DNA from 3 places in the Rhodococcus sp. MTM3W5.2 genome. Region 3 is predicted to be linked to each of the others. Evidence: riboswitches for the same ligand, from Rfam matches in the RefSeq annotation. Region 3 holds a riboswitch; each other region holds the start of a gene.
What was found. Region 3 has a riboswitch for cobalamin ahead of BTZ20_RS23200 (CbtB domain-containing protein). Riboswitches for the same ligand answer to the same signal wherever they lie in the genome.
Positions count from the first base shown of each region.

Region 1: linked by a shared signal. The riboswitch ahead of metE (5-methyltetrahydropteroyltriglutamate--homocysteine S-methyltransferase) and the one ahead of BTZ20_RS23200 (CbtB domain-containing protein) in region 3 are both predicted to bind cobalamin.
Region 2: linked by a shared signal. The riboswitch ahead of BTZ20_RS22180 (ABC transporter substrate-binding protein) and the one ahead of BTZ20_RS23200 (CbtB domain-containing protein) in region 3 are both predicted to bind cobalamin.

Region 1 covers NZ_CP019572.1:2,070,968-2,076,642, reverse strand. Annotated here, with positions in the region: partial or broken gene BTZ20_RS09565 (pyruvate carboxylase) at 1-2,389, opposite strand, end outside; cobalamin riboswitch at 2,701-2,904, shown strand; gene metE (5-methyltetrahydropteroyltriglutamate--homocysteine S-methyltransferase) at 3,050-5,317, shown strand; gene BTZ20_RS09555 (short-chain fatty acyl-CoA regulator family protein) at 5,362-5,675, opposite strand, start outside.
Region 2 covers NZ_CP019572.1:4,860,506-4,866,180, forward strand. Annotated here, with positions in the region: partial or broken gene BTZ20_RS22170 (S9 family peptidase) at 1-1,884, opposite strand, end outside; gene BTZ20_RS22175 (phosphoribosylaminoimidazolesuccinocarboxamide synthase) at 1,924-2,817, opposite strand; cobalamin riboswitch at 2,885-3,070, shown strand; gene BTZ20_RS22180 (ABC transporter substrate-binding protein) at 3,101-4,087, shown strand; gene BTZ20_RS22185 (FecCD family ABC transporter permease) at 4,084-5,142, shown strand; gene BTZ20_RS22190 (ABC transporter ATP-binding protein) at 5,139-5,675, shown strand, end outside.
Region 3 covers NZ_CP019572.1:5,094,130-5,099,804, forward strand. Annotated here, with positions in the region: gene BTZ20_RS23180 (MarR family winged helix-turn-helix transcriptional regulator) at 1-239, shown strand, start outside; gene mhuD (mycobilin-forming heme oxygenase MhuD) at 265-582, shown strand; gene BTZ20_RS23190 (alpha/beta hydrolase) at 631-1,710, shown strand; gene BTZ20_RS23195 (glycosyltransferase) at 1,672-2,778, opposite strand; cobalamin riboswitch at 2,897-3,026, shown strand; gene BTZ20_RS23200 (CbtB domain-containing protein) at 3,051-3,245, shown strand; gene BTZ20_RS23205 (CbtA family protein) at 3,236-4,048, shown strand; gene BTZ20_RS23210 (hypothetical protein) at 4,207-4,659, shown strand; gene BTZ20_RS23215 (DsbA family oxidoreductase) at 4,656-5,339, opposite strand; gene BTZ20_RS23220 (OsmC family peroxiredoxin) at 5,436-5,675, opposite strand, start outside.

The DNA.
Region 1 (5,675 bases), 2.6 Mb from region 3:
GCTCGAGGTCGCACACGGCCTGCAGATCCAGGCCCGTGTCCCGCGCCGAGTGTGCGGTGGCCGCGACGATCGCCGACAACGCGGGCTGGCTGGTGGTGCCCGCCAGCGCCGCGCTCGCGCCGTCGACGGCGTCGGCTCCCGCCTGCCACGCCGCCAGATAGGTGGCCAGCTGGCCGCCGGGGGTGTCGTGGGTGTGCACGTGCACCGGCAGGTCGAAGTTGCTGCGCAGCGCCGACACCAGGGTGGCGGCCGCCGGTGCGCGCAGCAGTCCGGCCATGTCCTTGATGGCCAGCACGTGGGCGCCCGCGTCCACGATCTGCTCGGCCAGCTTCAGGTAGTAGTCGAGGGTGTAGAGGTCCTCGTTCGGGTTCGACAGGTCACCGGTGTAGCTCATCGCGACCTCGGCGACGGCGGTGCCCGTCTCGCGGACCGCGTCGATGGCGGGCCGCATCTGGTCGACGTTGTTGAGCGCGTCGAAGATCCGGAAGATGTCCACGCCCGTCGAGGTGGCCTCGCGCACGAACGCGCGGGTGACCGACTCGGGGTAGGGCGTGTAGCCGACGGTGTTGCGGCCGCGCAGCAGCATCTGCAGACAGATATTCGGCATCGCCTCGCGCAGCGCGGCCAGCCGCTCCCACGGGTCCTCGTGCAGGAAGCGCAGCGCGACGTCGTAGGTCGCGCCGCCCCAGGCCTCCACCGACAGCAGCTCGGGCGTCAACCGGGCGACGTGACCCGCGACGTCGAGCAGGCCGCCGGTGCGAACCCGGGTCGCCAGCAGGGACTGGTGCGCGTCGCGGAAGGTGGTGTCGGTGACACCGAGCGCGGCCTGTGCGCGCAGCGCGGCGGCGAAGCCGTCGGGCCCGAGCTCGATCAGTCGCTGCTTCGAGCCGGCGGGCGGCGGCGTGGTCAGGTCGATCTTGGGCAGCTTGTCGCGCGCGTAGACGGTGGTGGGGCGCTCGCCGTGCGGCTTGTTGACGGTCACGTCGGCGAGGTAGGTCAGGATCTTGGTGCCGCGGTCGGCCGACGCCCTCGAGGTCAGCAGCGCCGGGCGCTCCTCGATGAACGAGGTCGTCACGTTGCCCGCGCGGAAGTCCGGGTCGTCGAGGACGGCCTGCAGGAACGGGATGTTGGTGGCCACGCCGCGGATCCGGAATTCGGTCACCGCCCGGCGCGCCCTTGCCACGGCCGCGGGCAGGTCCCGGCCGCGACAGGTGAGCTTGACGAGCATCGAGTCGAAGTAGGCGCCCACCTCGGCGCCCAGGTTGGCGCCGCCGTCGAGGCGAACGCCTGCACCGCCGGGCGTGCGGTACGCGGTGATCCGGCCGGTGTCGGGGCGGAATCCGTTGGCCGGGTCCTCGGTGGTGATGCGGAGCTGCAGCGCCGCGCCGCGGAGCTTGATCGAATCCTGGGCCAGACCCAGATCGGCCAGCGTCTCGCCGGAGGCGATCCGGAGCTGCGCCTGCACCAGGTCCACGTCCGTCACCTCCTCGGTGACGGTGTGCTCGACCTGGATGCGCGGGTTCATCTCGATGAACACGTGGTTGCCGCGGGTGTCGAGGAGGAACTCGACGGTGCCCGCGCAGCTGTAGTTGATCTCCTTGGCGAAGGCGACAGCGTCGGCGCAGATCCGCGCGCGCAGATCCTCCGGGAGGTTCGGCGCGGGCGCCAGCTCGATCACCTTCTGGTGCCGTCGCTGCACGCTGCAGTCACGCTCGAACAGGTGGATCACGTTGCCCTGACCGTCGGCCAGGATCTGCACCTCGATGTGCCGCGGGTCGACGACGGCCTGCTCGAGGAACACGGTGGCGTCACCGAAGGCGGACTCCGCCTCGCGGGCCGCGGCCTCGATCGCCTCGCGCAGCTGGGCACGCTCGGCGACCCGGCGCATGCCGCGACCACCGCCGCCTGCGACCGCCTTGACGAACAGCGGGAACTGCATGGACTCGGCGGCGGCGAGCAGCTCGTCCACGTCGGCGGACGGCGCCGACGAGGAGAGCACGGGGAGTCCGGCCGCCTTCGCGGCGGCGATCGCGCGGGCCTTGTTGCCGGTGAGCTCGAGCACCTCGGCGGACGGGCCGACGAAGGTGATGCCCTCGGCGGCACAGGCCGCGGCGAGGTCCGGGTTCTCCGAGAGGAAGCCGTAGCCGGGGTAGATGGCGTCGGCGCCGGACTTCTTCGCAGCCGCGACGATCTCGGCGATCGACAGGTAGGCCCGGACCGGGTGCCCCTCCTCCCCGATCTGGTAACTCTCGTCGGCCTTCAGTCGGTGGACCGAGTTGCGGTCCTCGTACGGAAAGACAGCTACGGTCCCCGCGCCCAGCTCGTAGGAGGCGCGGAATGCCCTGATCGCGATTTCCCCGCGATTGGCAACCAAAACTTTAGAGAACATTGCTGAAAATTACCCTTGCTCTCGTACCGCTCGCCGGACGGTGTCCTAGCATCCGGGAAATTCCCGCATACTCGACCCGCTGTAACGATGCAGTACGCTACCGGCCCCCACCTCACAGGGATACGGCACCCACCGTGAGCTGCGGATACGACTCGATCGCGCCCTCTTTCGCAGGGTTCGCAGATGGCCCGAACGGCGGGCGAACACCCCCGCAGCGAGCTGGTCGACCGCTCCCGTTCTGCCTCATATACTCATCAGTGCAATCGGTCCGCCCGGTGTGGTCATGAGGAGCCCCGAAGTCCCCGCCCGGCGTCGAAGCACGTCTCCCCGTCTATGTGGAGAGAGGTGTGAGAGGGAACCCGGTGAGAATCCGGGACTGTCCCGCAGCGGTATGCAGGAACGACCGCCGTCACCATGCACTGGACTTCGCGTCTGGGAAGCGACGGCCACTAGGACCGGTGTCGATCACCGGGCGCCTGCGAGTCCGAAGACCTGCCGACTGCGTCGGGCACGCCGTGCCCGACGGTCCACCGCCTCGTGGAATGGGCGAGTAGATCGGATCGCCGTTGACTGCTGCCCGCATGCGGGCGCCACCTGGGCTCGGTCCGTGCTCTCGTCTGCCGGTGGTGGCCACCCCGCTGTCAGCAACTGGAGAACACCGTGACATCCACCTTCACCGCAACCGTGCTGGGCTCCCCGCGCATCGGTCCCCGCCGCGAACTCAAGAAGGCCGTCGAGTCCTTCTGGGCAGGCACGCTCGACGCCTCCGCGCTCGATGCCGTCGCGCGGGACCTGCGCACACAGACCTGGACCGAACTGCGCGACGCCGGGATCGACTCCGTTCCGGTCAACGTCTTCTCGTACTACGACCAGATGCTCGACACCGCCGCGATGCTCGGCGCCCTGCCGGAGCGGGTCGCAGGAGAGTCGACGGCTCTTGATCGCTATTTCGCGGCCGCCCGCGGTACCGCCACCGTCACCCCACTCGAGATGACGAAGTGGTTCGACACGAACTACCACTACCTGGTCCCCGAGATCAGCTCCTCGACGCGGTTCACCCTCGACCCGTCGAAGGTGCTGGGCGAGGTCGAGGAGGCGCGGGCGCTCGGCATCGCCGCGCGACCGGTGCTGATCGGGCCGGTCACCTTCCTGCTCCTGTCGAAAGCGATCGACTCCGAGTCCTCCCTCCTCTCCCGAGTCGGGGAGCTCCTCCCGCTCTACTCCGCGCTGCTCGGGCGGCTGGCGGACGCAGGCGTCGAGTGGGTCCAGATCGATGAACCCGCGCTGGTCGCCGATCGCACGGAGCCCGAGATCGCCACCGCGGGCGAGGTCTACCGGGCGCTGTCCGCGCTCGAGCATCGGCCCGCGATCCTGCTCGCCTCCTACTTCGGCGACCTCGGCGCCGCCCTGCCCACGCTTGCGAAGACCGGCGTCGAGGGACTGGCGGTCGACCTCGTCGCCGGCGACCCCGAGGCACTGGCCGGAATCCCCGAACTCGCGGGCAAGCACGTCGTCGCCGGGATCGTCGACGGGCGGAACATCTGGCGCAACGACCTGGCCGAATCCCTGACGACGCTCGAAACCCTGCGCGGGAGCGTGGGTTCGGTCGCGGTCTCCACCTCCTGCTCCCTGCTGCACGTGCCGTACTCGCTCGAGAGCGAGAGCGAACTCGACGACGCCCTGCGGTCCTGGCTGGCCTTCGGCTCCGAGAAGGTGCGCGAGGTGATCACCCTCGCGACCGGCCTGCGTTCCGGTCGCGATGCCGTCGGCGCGGAACTGGCTCATGCGGCTTCCGCGAAGGCCACCCGGGCGGCCGATCGACGGCTGCACGACTACGCGATCCGGGCGCGATTGACCGGCCTGAAGGCGGCCGACGGCGGGCGGCGTCCCGCCGCGGAGCGTCGCGAGGTGCAGGCGGCAGTCCTGCCGCTGCCACAGCTGCCCACCACCACGATCGGCTCGTACCCGCAGACGACCGCGATCCGGGTGGCCAGGGCCGCGCTGCGGAAGGGCGAGATCGACGAGGCCGAGTACCTGCACCGGATGCGCGGCGAGGTAGCCGATGTCATCGCCCTCCAGGAACAGCTGGGTCTCGACGTGCTCGTGCACGGTGAACCCGAGCGCAACGACATGGTGCAGTACTTCGCCGAACAGCTCGACGGCTTCTTCGCCACCGCCAACGGTTGGGTGCAGTCCTACGGGACCCGCTGCGTGCGGCCGCCGATCCTGTACGGCGATGTCCGCCGACCGCGCCCGATGACGGTCGACTGGACCTCGTACGCACAGTCACTGACGGCGAGGCCGGTCAAGGGCATGCTGACCGGGCCGGTCACCATCCTGGCGTGGTCGTTTGTCCGCGACGACCAGCCGCTGTCCGAGTCGGCCGACCAGGTGGCGCTCGCGATCCGCGACGAGACCGTCGACCTGGAATCCGCGGGGGCGCAGGTGATCCAGGTGGACGAACCCGCGCTGCGCGAGCTGTTGCCACTGCGGTCGGCGGACCAACCCGCCTACCTGGACTGGTCTGTGGGAGCGTTCCGGTTGGCCACCTCCGGGGTCGCCGACGCGACCTCGGTTCACACCCACCTGTGCTACTCGGAGTTCGGCGAGGTGATCGGGGCGATCGCCGGTCTGGATGCGGACGTCACCTCGATCGAGGCGGCGCGCTCACACATGGAGGTCCTCGACGATCTCAACGCGGTCGGATTCGATCTCGGTGTCGGTCCGGGCGTCTACGACATCCACTCCCCCAGGGTGCCCTCGGTCGCGGAGATCGCCGACTCGCTGCGTGCCGCGCTGAAGGCCGTGCCTGCGGAGCGGCTGTGGGTCAACCCCGACTGTGGCCTGAAGACCCGCGGCCGGGCCGAGGTCGAGGCGTCCCTGCGCAACCTCGTCGCCGCGACCGAACTGGTCCGGGCCGAGCTCTAGGCCGACGCCGCACCCACGCTCGCCCCCGGCGGGCGCGGGTGCGGCTACGCCTGCGGGTACGGCAGGTGGCCGCTGCTGTTCTCGTTGACCAGGACCGACCGCCCCAACTGCGGGAACGCCCGTTGCGCGCAGGCGGGGCGGTCGCACACCTTGCACCCCGCGCCGATCGGCACGATCGTGGCCGGATCGTCGGTCTGGATTCCACGTGAGTACACCATGCGGTCGGCGTAGGCGATGTCGCAGCCGAGCCCGATCGCAAAGTTGCGCTCGGGGGCCAGGTAGCCGAGGCCACCGCTGTGCGTGGTCCTGGCCACCCACAGGTAGGTTCGCCCGTCGGGCATCTTCGCCACCTGCGTGT
Region 2 (5,675 bases), 230 kb from region 3:
TGTAGGACCGCATGTACTCGTAGACGGCCTTGTCCGCCAGCGGGTTTCCCCACTCGTCCCATTCGATCACCGTCAGCGGCAACGAAGGGTCGAGGATCGAGGTGAGCGGGTCCACGAACGGCACGTTCGCCAGGATGCCCGCGAACAGCTCCGGCGCCAGGTTCGCGACCGCGCCCATCAGCAGTCCGCCTGCGCTGCCGCCGTCCGCGACCAGCTGCGCGGGCGTGGTGCGTCCGGCATCGATGAGATGACGGGCGCAGTCGACGAAGTCGGTGAAGGTGTTCTTCTTCGTCAGCATCTTGCCGTTGTCGTACCAGTGCCTGCCCATCTCGCCGCCGCCGCGCACGTGCGCGACCACGAACACCACGCCCCGGTCGAGCAGCGAGAGGCGGGCAACCGAGAAGCCCGGGTCCATGCTGGACTCGTAGGAGCCGTAGCCGTAGAGCAGCGTCGACGCGGGGGCCGTCACACCCTTGCGCTGCACGATCGAGATCGGGATCTTGGTCCCGTCCGCCGCGGTGGCCCAATCCCGATGCTGCTCATAGTCGTCGGGGTCGTAGCCGCCGAGCACCGGCTGCGACTTACGCAGCATCAGCTCGCCGGTCGCGACGTCGTAGTCGTACACCCGGCTGGGCGTGATGAACGAGGTGAAGCCCAGCCGCAGCAGCGGCCCCGTCCACTCCGGGTTGGACCCGGCGCCGACCGAGTACAGCTCCTCGTCGAACTCGAGCTCGCGCAGCTCGCCGTAGCCGTCGGCGGTCAACGGCCACACCGCGAGCCGGGTGAGGGCCTCGCGCCGGTAGCTCAGCACCAGGTGACCGGCGAACGCCTCCGCGTCCTCGAGCCGGACGTCCGCGCGCGGCGCGAGCAGGGTGCGCTGATCGGTCGGGTCGGCCACCGGGGCGTCGACCAGGGTGAAGTTCTCCGCCTTCACACCGTCGACGTCGCCGTTGTGCAGGATCAGGAACCGGTCCTCGCCCGCGACGACCGCGTGCTCGACGCTGTACTCGACACCGTCGACGCGGGGCAGCACCACCCGGAACTCGCCCTCGGGGTCGTCCGATTCGAGGCAGCGGATCTCCGAGGTGATCTTGGAGCCGATCCAGATCATCAGGTACTTCTCGCTGCGGGTGGACCCGAAGCCGACCCAGAACCGCTCGTCCGGCTCGTGGAAGACCTGCGCGTCCTCGGACTGCGCGGTGCCCAGCTTGTGCCGCCAGACGGTGTCGGGCCGCCAGGCCTCGTCCACCGTCATGTAGAAGACGTGCTCGTTGTCCACCGACCAGGTGGCGCCGGGCGCGGTGCCGGGGATCTCGTCGGCGAGCAGCTCACCGGTGCGCAGGTCCTTGAACCGCAGGGTGTACCGCTCGTCGCCGGCGGTGTCCACGGAGTACGCCAGCAGATGGCCGTCGAGGGTGATCGAGAACGCACCAAGGGAGAAGAAGTCGTGCCCCTCGGCGAGCAGGTTGCTGTCGAGCAGCACCTGCTCACCCTCGATCTCCGTCTCGGCGGAGAGCACCGGCGGGGTCCAGTCGTCCGGGCCTGAGATCGGGCACCGGCACTGCACCCCGTACTGCTTGCCCTCGAAGCTGCGGGAGTAGTACCACCACTGGCCCATCCGGGACGGCACCGAAAGGTCGGTCTCCTGGGTGCGGGCCTTGATCTCCTGGAAGATCGTTTCCCGCAACGGCGCGAGGTGCTCGGTCTGCTGCTCCGTGTAGGCGTTCTCCGCCTCGAGGTACGCGCGCACCTCGGGGTCGTCCTTCTCGCGCAGCCACTCGTAGTTGTCGACGAAGGTGTCGCCGTGGTGGGTGCGCTCGAGGGGACCTTCTTGGCGACCGGGGCTGCGATGGGGCTGCTGACCGGGGTGACGGACGAAGTCATGCCGCCCAGCCTAGGCGGTGCGTGCCGCGGCGCGGCGGGCTACACCGGGCTCTGGACCCAGTCGTCGAAGGACAGCCCGGAGATGCGCTCGTAGGCCTCGATGTACCGGGCCCGGGTGGCGTCGACGATCTCCTGGGGCAGCGGCGGCGGGGGCGTGTCGCTCGCCCGGTCCCAGCCGGACTCCTGGCCGGTGAGCCAGTTGCGGACGAACTGCTTGTCGAAGCTCGGCTGCACCCGGCCCGGCTCATAGCCATCGGCTGGCCAGTAGCGGGACGAGTCCGGGGTGAGCACCTCGTCGGCGAGGACCAGGTTGCCGTCGGCGTCGAGGCCGAACTCGAACTTGGTGTCGGCCAGGATGATGCCCCGGTCCGCGGCGAAACTGGCTGCCCGGAAATAGATGTCGAGGGTGTCCTCGCGCAGCTTGATCGCCAGCTCCTGACCGAGCTGATCGATCACGGTCGCGAAGTCGACGTTCTCGTCGTGCTCGCCGAGCACCGCTTTGGTGGCGGGGGTGAAGATCGGCTCGGGCAGCTTGCTGGCCTCGACGAGGCCCTCGGGCAGCTCGACGCCGCAGACGGCGCCGGTGCGCTGGTAGTCGGCGAGCCCGGACCCGGTGAGGTAGCCACGGGCCACGCACTCGACCGGCACCATGTTCAGCTTGCGCACCACGAGGGCGCGGCCGAGCACCTCGGCCGGGATCCGCTCGTCGTCGGGCGCGCCTGCCAGGTGGTTGGTGCCGCCGAGCTGCTCGAAGAAGAACACGCTCATCGCGGTGAGCACGCGACCCTTATCGGGGATCGGGGTGCTCAGCACGTGGTCGTAGGCGGAGATCCGGTCGCTCGCGACCAGCAGCAGGTGCTCGTCGTCGATCGTGTAGAGGTCGCGGACCTTGCCGCCGGCCAGGTGGGCGTAGTCGGAGAGTGAGGGGCGCACACCGGAACCCTATCGGGTCGCTGCCCGGCCGATTCGCGGGCGATCGCCCACAGAGGGCGTTGGTCTATCCTGCAACCGTTGTCGCGGTGTTCGGGAAGTCCGGTGCAAAGCCGGCGCGGTACTCGCCACTGTGAGCAGGTACGTCGGCTACTCGGGGTCCACCCCAGCCACTGGATGCGCAAGCGTCCGGGAAGGCGTAGCCGGCGGCCATCCCTGCCGAGCCAGGAGACCGGCCGTGACGCATACCTGCATGTTTTCCACGAGTCATGGAAGGCGGGTCGCTTTGCGCACCCCTGTTTCACACCGAGTCATCGCATCTACCGCAGCGGCGATCGCTGCCGCTCTCACCCTGTCCGCGTGCGGCGGATCGTCGAACTCCGACACCCACACCGCCGCGGTCTCCCTGCAGAACTGCGGCCGCACCGTGACCCTCGACGGGCCCGCCGAACGGGGCGTCACCCTCAACCAGGGCGCCACCGAGACAGCGCTGTCGATCGGCGCCAAGGGCCAGATGGCGGGCACGGCCTACCTCGACGACACGATCGCTCCCCAGTGGCAGTCTGCGTACGCCGAGGTCCCGACTCTCGACGAGAAGGACTTCCCGAGCCGGGAGGCCCTGCTCGAGACCAAGCCCGACCTGGTGACGGCGTCGTACTCGAGCGCGTTCGACGACAAGGCCGTCGGCTCGCACGAGTCGTTCGACGAGCTCGGCGTCGCCACCTATGTCTCCCCGTTCGGCTGCAAGGACAAATCGAAGCGACCCGCGGTCGCATGGGATTCGATCGCGACCGAGATCACCGACTACGGGATGATGTTCGGCCGCAAGGACGAGGCCGACGCGGTGGTCGCGCAGATGCGCGAGACGCTGACCGGCATCGAGGCGGCGGCGCCCGCGAAGGGCAAGAGCATCTTCTGGTACGACAGCAACACCACGACGCCGTACGTCGGGGCCAATGCAGGCGGGCCACAGCTGATCATCGACGCGGTCGGCGGCACCAACATCTTCGCAGGCACGGACGGATCCTGGGCCGACGGCAGCTGGGAGACGGTGCTGGCCGCGAACCCGGACGTCATCGTGCTCGCCGACGCCTCATGGGACACGGCCGAGGAGAAGAAGAACTACCTCCGCGGCGACCCGGCGCTGCGTGACCTGAAGGCGGTGCGCGAGGACGCGTTCGTCGTCCTCCCGTTCTCGACGACCACGCCGGGTCCGCGCACCATCGAGGGCGCGACGCTCGTCGCGGGGCAGTTGGGCGGCGAAGGGGCGTGACCGCGTCCACCCGGGCCCCTGCCCGGGCAGCCACCACGACCAGCACTGCATGGTCGGCGATCCTGGTCGCGCTGCTCGCGGTGAGCTGCGCGGCCGGGGTCGCGATCGGCGCGGCCGACCTGTCGATCGGCACGGTCGTCGAGTCGATCGCCGGACGGCTCGGCATCGGCCCTGGCACCGACCTGCTCACCACGCACATCGTCGTCGACCTGCGGTTGCCGCGGGTGCTGGCCGCCGCGGCGATCGGCGCAGGGCTCGCCCTGTGCGGTGCGGTGCTCCAGTCGCTGACCGGCAACCAGTTGGCCGACCCCTACCTGCTCGGCATGTCGGGGGGCGCGTCATTGGGCGCGGTCCTGGCGCTCACCACCGGCGCGAGTGCGGTGGGCGCCCTCGGATTCGGTGCCGTCTCGACGGCCGCGTTCCTCGGTGCCATCGGGAGCCTGCTGCTGGTGTTCGTCATCGCGACCTCCCGGTCCGGTGCGCTGCTGTCCGGTCGGCTCGTCCTCGCCGGGATAGCGGTGGGGCAGCTGGCGGCGGCGCTGACGTCGGCGCTGGTGCTCTTCGGCGACCGGGACGCCGCCCACCGGGTGTTGAGCTGGACCCTCGGTTCGGTGGCGGGTGTGCGCTGGCCGGGCCTGGTCGGCATCCTGATCGTCGTCGCTGCGACGATGACGATCGTCCTCGCCTACAGCCGGGTGCTGGACTCGTTCGCATTCGGTGAGCGCGCCGCCGCGAGCCTGGGCACCAACGTCGAACGCTCCCGCTGGGTGCTGTACGCGGTGGCGTCGCTGTGCACGGCGGCGCTGGTCGCGCAGGCAGGCATCATCGGGTTCGTCGGGCTCGTGGTGCCGCATGCGGCCCGCATGCTCGTCGGGCCGCTGCACGCGCGCCTGCTCCCGGTGGTGGCCCTGATGGGCGCGCTGCTGCTGGTGTGGGCCGACATCGCCGCCCGCACCGTCATGCCCGGGCGAGAACTGCCCATCAGCATCGTCACCGCCATCGTCGGGGTACCGGCGTTCGTGTGGCTGCTCCGACGACCGGGAGTTCGCGCGTGAGCCACCACACTCCGGAGATCCGAGTCGAGAACGTCACCTGGTCGGCCGGGGGCAGTCGGATCCTCGACCGGGTCGCATGCACGGCCCCTGCCGGACAGGTCACCGGGCTGATCGGTCCGAACGGGTCGGGCAAGACGTCGTTGCTGTCGACCATCGCCCGGCTCGAGCGTCCCGAGAACGGACGGGTGCTGCTCGGTGACGTACCGGCGACCGTGATGCACCGGCGCGAGTTCGCGCGGACCGTCGCACTGGTGGAACAGCATTCGGCCACAGAACTGGACCTGACGGTGGAACAGATCGTCGAACTCGGCACCATCCCGCAGCGCGGCGGCTGGGCCCGCCCCGCCGCACTCGGCACGGGCGAGGTCGTCACCGAATGCCTCGCGACGGCCGGGATAACCGACCTGCGACACCGGTTGTGGCAGAGCCTGTCCGGCGGCGAGAAGCAGAAGACCCAGCTGGCCCGGGCGTTCGCGCAGCGACCATGCGTGCTGCTGCTGGACGAGCCGACCAACCACCTCGACGTCTCGGCT
Region 3 (5,675 bases):
AGCACCCGCGGATGCAGGAGCTCGCCGCGGACATGTACCTGAGCCCGAGCGCCCTCTCCCGGAGCGTCGCGCGGCTGGAGAAGGCGGGGCTGGTTGCACGGTCGCTGTGCGAATCGGATCGTCGCGGGGTTTTCGTCGACGTCACCGACGCCGGCCGCGCGGTCCACGCCGACGCGGGCAAGATCCAATTGGCAGTGCTGACCGAGCATCTCGCCGAACCCGACACCACCGGCGCCTGACCGCGAGCGGAGTACGCTCGCCCGCATGGCAGTCGTGAAGATCAATGCAATCGAGGTTCCCGAGGGCGCAGGCCCCGAGCTGGAGAAGCGCTTCGCGAACCGCGCGCACGCGGTCGAGAACTCCCCCGGCTTCCTCGGCTTCCAGTTGCTGCGCCCCGTCAAGGGCGACGAGCGCTACTTCGTCGTGACGCAGTGGGAATCCGAGGAGGCCTTCAAGGCCTGGTCCGACGGCCCGGCCAGGGCCGCGCACTCGGGTGAGCGCGCCAAGCCGGTGGCAACCGGTGCCTCCCTGCTCGAGTTCGAGGTCGTGCTCGACGTGGCCGCCGCTGCGAAGAACGCCTGAGCCTCGAAACGGGCATCCGCCCCTGGTCGAGCGCGTAGGTTCGCACCTATGGCCCGGGCGATCGACGCCGCGAGGCGGCACACGCTGCAGATCCTCCTGCGGATGCCCGCGGGCGTCCTCCGCCGCATGGCGGGGCGTCCGGTGGAGATCGAGGGCAACGTCCTCGACCCGGAGATGCAGCTCATCCTCGCTTTGCAGAGGGTCGAGGGCAGGCCCTTCGACGAGCGTCCGATCCCCAGTGGTCGGCGCGCGCTGCTGTCCAGTTCCAGGGCCGTCGGCGGCAATCTACCGATCGGCGCGGTCACCGACCGCGACATCGACGGCCCAGGTGGCCCTCTCCGGCTCCGGTTCTATACCCCGCGCGGCCTGACCACCACGTCGCCCGCGCTGCTCTACGCGCACGGCGGCGGCTGGATCTACTGCGACCTCGACAGCCACGACGCGGTGTGCCGATTCCTGGCCGAACGGGCCGGGGTGCGGGTCGTCGCCGTCGACTACCGGTTGGCCCCCGAGTCGCCCTTCCCCGCGGCGCTGCACGACGTCGAGGCGGCGTACTCGTTCGTGACCGCCAATGCGGCCGGGCTCGGCATCGACCCCGACCGGATCGCCGTAGGCGGCGACAGCGCGGGCGGAAACCTCGCCGCCGTCCTCGCCCAGCGCGCCGCACACGGCGGGCTCGGGGCGCCGCCGGTGTTCCAGTTGCTGATCTATCCCGGGGTGGATGTCGCGGTGAAGCGACCCAGCCGGGCGACCTTCGCGGAATTCTTCCTGACCACACGGTTCATGGACCTCGCCGACGAGAGCTACATCCCGGCGGGCGCAGACCGGACCGATCCGCTGCTGTCACCGATCTATGGCGACCTCACCGGCCTGCCGCCCGCCTACCTGGTGACCGCGGGGTTCGATCCGCTGCGCGACGAGGGCGAGGCCTACGCCGAGAAGCTCCGCGAGGCGGGGGTCGAGGTGCAGTACGTCCTCGAGCCCGGGCTGATCCACTCCTTCGCGAACATGGTGGGAGTCGGTCGGTCGGGACCCGAGGCGATGGGCCGGGCCGCGGCCGCGTTGCGGCGGGCGCTGTCCACCCCGCCGTCAGTTCCCCGCCAGTACCGACAGCATCCCGTCGACTGACGCCGACCAGCTGAACTGTTCGGCCCGCAGTCGGGCGGACTCCCTGCGCGCACCCGCAGGGAGGGCCAGCACCCCGGTGACGGCGTCCGCCAGCGCGACGCCCCGCCCGTGCGCAAGCGCCCCGCAGTCCGGGGTGATGATCTCCGCCAGGGCGGACGATCTGGCCGCGACCACCGGCGTCCCCGCTGCCAGCGACTCGAGTGCCGACAGGCAGAACGTCTCGTGCGGGCCGGGCGCAAGGGTGACGTCTGCGGAGGCGAACAGCGTCGCCAGCCGGCCTGCGTCGCCGATGAACCCAGTGAAGTGCACCGGCAGCTTCCTCGCCCTGTGCCGCAAGGCTTCTCGCTTCGGCCCGTCCCCTGCGATCACCAACCGGATGTCCTGCCCCTGCCCGACGAGGGACCGGACCGCCTCGATGCTGCGTTCGACCTGCTTCTCCACCGACAGCCGTCCGCAGTGCAGCAGCAGCCGTTGCGACGGCCGGGCGTAGTGCTCGCGCACGTCCTCGTCCCGCCGATCCGGATGGAACAGCGTCAGGTCGACGCCAAGCGGAACGCGGAACAGGTTTCCCGCGCCGATCCGGATGAACTCCTCGGACGCGAACGCGGTGGTGCAGACCACCGCATCGAAGTTGCGCACCATCCGCGCGTTGGCGACGTCCGCCCACGAACGCGCCGTACGCGGCGGCAGCACCTGTCCGAGCAGCCGGTCGAGTCGCTCGTGGGACACCACCACGCTCCGTATGTCCCGCCGACGCGCCCACTGCCCGAAGCCGCGCAACGTCAGCCGGTCCGACACCTCGAGGGCGGCCGGGCGCAGCCCCCGCACGACGTCGGCCACCCGTCGCGGGTTGACGGCGCGATAACCGCCGGTGGCCGGGATCGGCACCGCCGCCAGGGTGATCCGGAGGACCCCGCTCGCCATCACCTCCTCGGCATCGCGCCTACCAGGAACAACCAGGATCACCTCGTGCCCGCGTCCGCAGTAGCCGGCGCCCCAGTTGTGCAGCGCGGTGCGCAGCCCGCCCGATCGGGGGCCGTAGAAGTTGGCCAGCTGCACTATTCGCACCGACTCATCGATCCCTGTCGGCATGGCGATCCCGCCAACAGTCGCAGACCGCCCGATGAAGTACGCGCGAACGTCTCGCCGGTCGGCCGAACACGTTGCGATTGACACCACTGTCGGGTGAGTGCGAGAGTGCGCTGGTAATTGCGATGGTTGACGGGAATCCGGTGAGAGTCCGGAGCGGTCGCGCCACTGTGATCGAGGCACACCCTCGACAGCCAGATACCGGGGCCATCGCATGGGCTTTTAAGGGACGCGGAATCCCAGGAGGAACCATGGCACTCGTACACAATCCCAGCACGGCGACCGATTCTGTCGGCATCGCGATGATCATCGCGGGCGTTGTCCTGCTCGCGATGCTGACCCTCTACCTGGTCGGCTTCGACCAGGGTGCGGTCTCGCGCACCGGCATGTACATGCACGAGCTGATGCATGACGGTCGCCACCTGCTGGGCCTGCCGTGCCACTGACCGGAACCTTCAAGAACCTCCTCATCCGCGGCCTGCTGGCCGGCCTAATCGCCGGACTGCTCGCCGGTGCCGTCGCGTTCGTGATCGGCGAACCGCACATCGACGCGGCCATCGCGATCGAGGAGGCCGCGGCCGCGCCCGTCGAACCGCACGGGCACGACGCCGGGACGACAGAGGCCACGACCGGCGCGGAGTCCGGCGGACACTCGCACGGCGATTCCGAGGAGCCGCTGGTCAGCAGGGACGGGCAGCGGTTCGGCCTGTTCCTCGCGACCAGCCTCGCCGGTCTCGCGCTCGGCGCCCTGTTCGCCGCGGTCGCGTACTACGCACGCCGGGTCAGCGGACTGTCCGGACCGATCCTCGCGCTGACCCTTGCCGGTCTCGGCTGGCTTGCGGTCGAGGCGGTGCCGTTCTTCAAGTATCCGGCGAACCCGCCCGCGGTCGGGGACCCGGAGACCATCAACAATCGGACCTGGCTGTGGCTCGCCGCGGTGGTACTCGGCCTGGCCGCGGTGTCGATCGCGGCCTACGTGGCAAAGGTGGTGGCGGCCAACCAGTTCCTGACCGTCCGGATCGCCGCACCGCTGCTCGCCTTCCTTGCCGTCGCCGGAATCGGCTACCTGGTGCTCCCGGACATCAACGAGGTCGGCCCCGACTTCCCCGCCAGCCTGCTGTGGGACTTCCGGGTGTCCTCGCTGACGATCCAGGCCACGTTGTGGCTGGCGCTCGGACTCGGGTTCGCGTTCCTCACCGAGCGTGCCGCGAAGGCGAGCTCCCAGTCGGAGTCGCTGACCGCCCGCTGACGTCACCTCTCGAGCGAAGCGGTGGAGCCCGGTGCATTGCACCGGGCTCCACCGCTTCTTCCGTTGTCCCACACGGTCGACCGATACCGTGGGGTGAGCCCGGATTCACGCCACGGGGTGATGCCCGTTGCCGCCACCGGGCGGCACGCTCGGAAACCATGACCACCACCGAGATCCGCACCCGCCCGCCACGCCAGGTCGAGCACTCCTTCACCCTGCTGTCCGTCGCGTTGCTCGCCGGCATCGTCGAGGCGATCCTCCAGGCCGCTCGCGCGCTCGACGAGGGCGGCGCGAGTCCGTCCGCGATCGCCGTCCAGGGCGCGATCCGGCTGGCGATCTACGGCGCGGTGTACGCGCTCGCCGTCGCGATGCGGCGCGGCTCGAACCCCGCCCGGCTGACCCTGCTGGTCGGCCTCGGGACGATCGGAATCGGGTCGCTGGTCATCGAACCCGCGGCCTGGCTGTTGTCGGCGAACGGATTCGACGTCGCCGACCTCACGGTCGCGTCGACACTCATCGGTCTGGCACGGACCGTCCACCTGATCGCGGTGGTCGCCGGGCTCGGCCTGCTGCTGGGCGCGGGCGCCAGGAGGTACTTCGCGCGCCGCTAGACGGCGCAGGAGTCGTCGGCGCAGCTGCCTGCGTCGTCACCGAGCGTGACGATCGCCCCGGACTGCGCGTAGGCCTGCTCGAGCAGCTGGATGAACACCTCGACGGGCTGCGCGCCGGAGACACCGATCGCCCGGTTGGCGGCGAAGAACGGCACCCCGGTCACGCCGAGCAGGCGCGCCTCCTCGATGTCCCCGCGCACCTGCTCCGCCGCGGCGTCGGTCTCGAGCGCTGCGCGGATCGCGGTCGCGTCGAGCCCGCTCTCGGCGGCGATCGCGACGAGTTCGTCGCGGTCGTCCACCACCCGGCCGTCGGTGAAATGGGCGCGGAACAGCGCCTCCATCACGTCCACGCTCCTGTCCCCCGCGAGGTGGACCAGCCGGTGGGCGTCGAAGGTGTTCGCAGCGATCACGGTGTCGAAGTCCATCGTGAGGCCGTCGGCCGCAGCGGTGGACGCGACGTGGGCGAACATCTGCCTGATCTGATCGGCGGGCAGGCCCTTGTGCCGGGCCAGCGCCTCGAGCTCGCTGGCCCTGGCGCCGATCGGCGTCTCGGGGGCCAGCTGGTAGGAACGCCACACCACCCGCACCTGGTCACGGTGCTCGAACTTCTCCAGCGCGGCCGCGAAGCGGCGCTTACCGATGTAGCACCACGGGCAGGCGATATCCGACCAGATCTCCATCACCACGGCGGGCTCGGTGGCTGATTCGGGCTGGCTGTTCGTTTCGAGGCTCACAGATGGTTGAAACGTCCACCATCGCGATTCTGTTCCTGGGCCCTAGGTGACCAGCGCCGCATCGAGGGTGATCGGGACCCCGGTCAGGGCCTTGCTCACCGGGCAGGTCTGCTTGGCTGCCTGCGCCGCCGCGGCGAACCCGTCGGCGTCGAGTCCGTCGACCTCGCCCCTGACGGTGAGCGCGATCCCGGTCAGCTTGAATCCGGGGTCATCGGGGCCCAGCGTGACGTCCGCTGTTACCTCAAGGCTCTGTGGGGTGCCGCCCGCCTCGGCGATCAATGC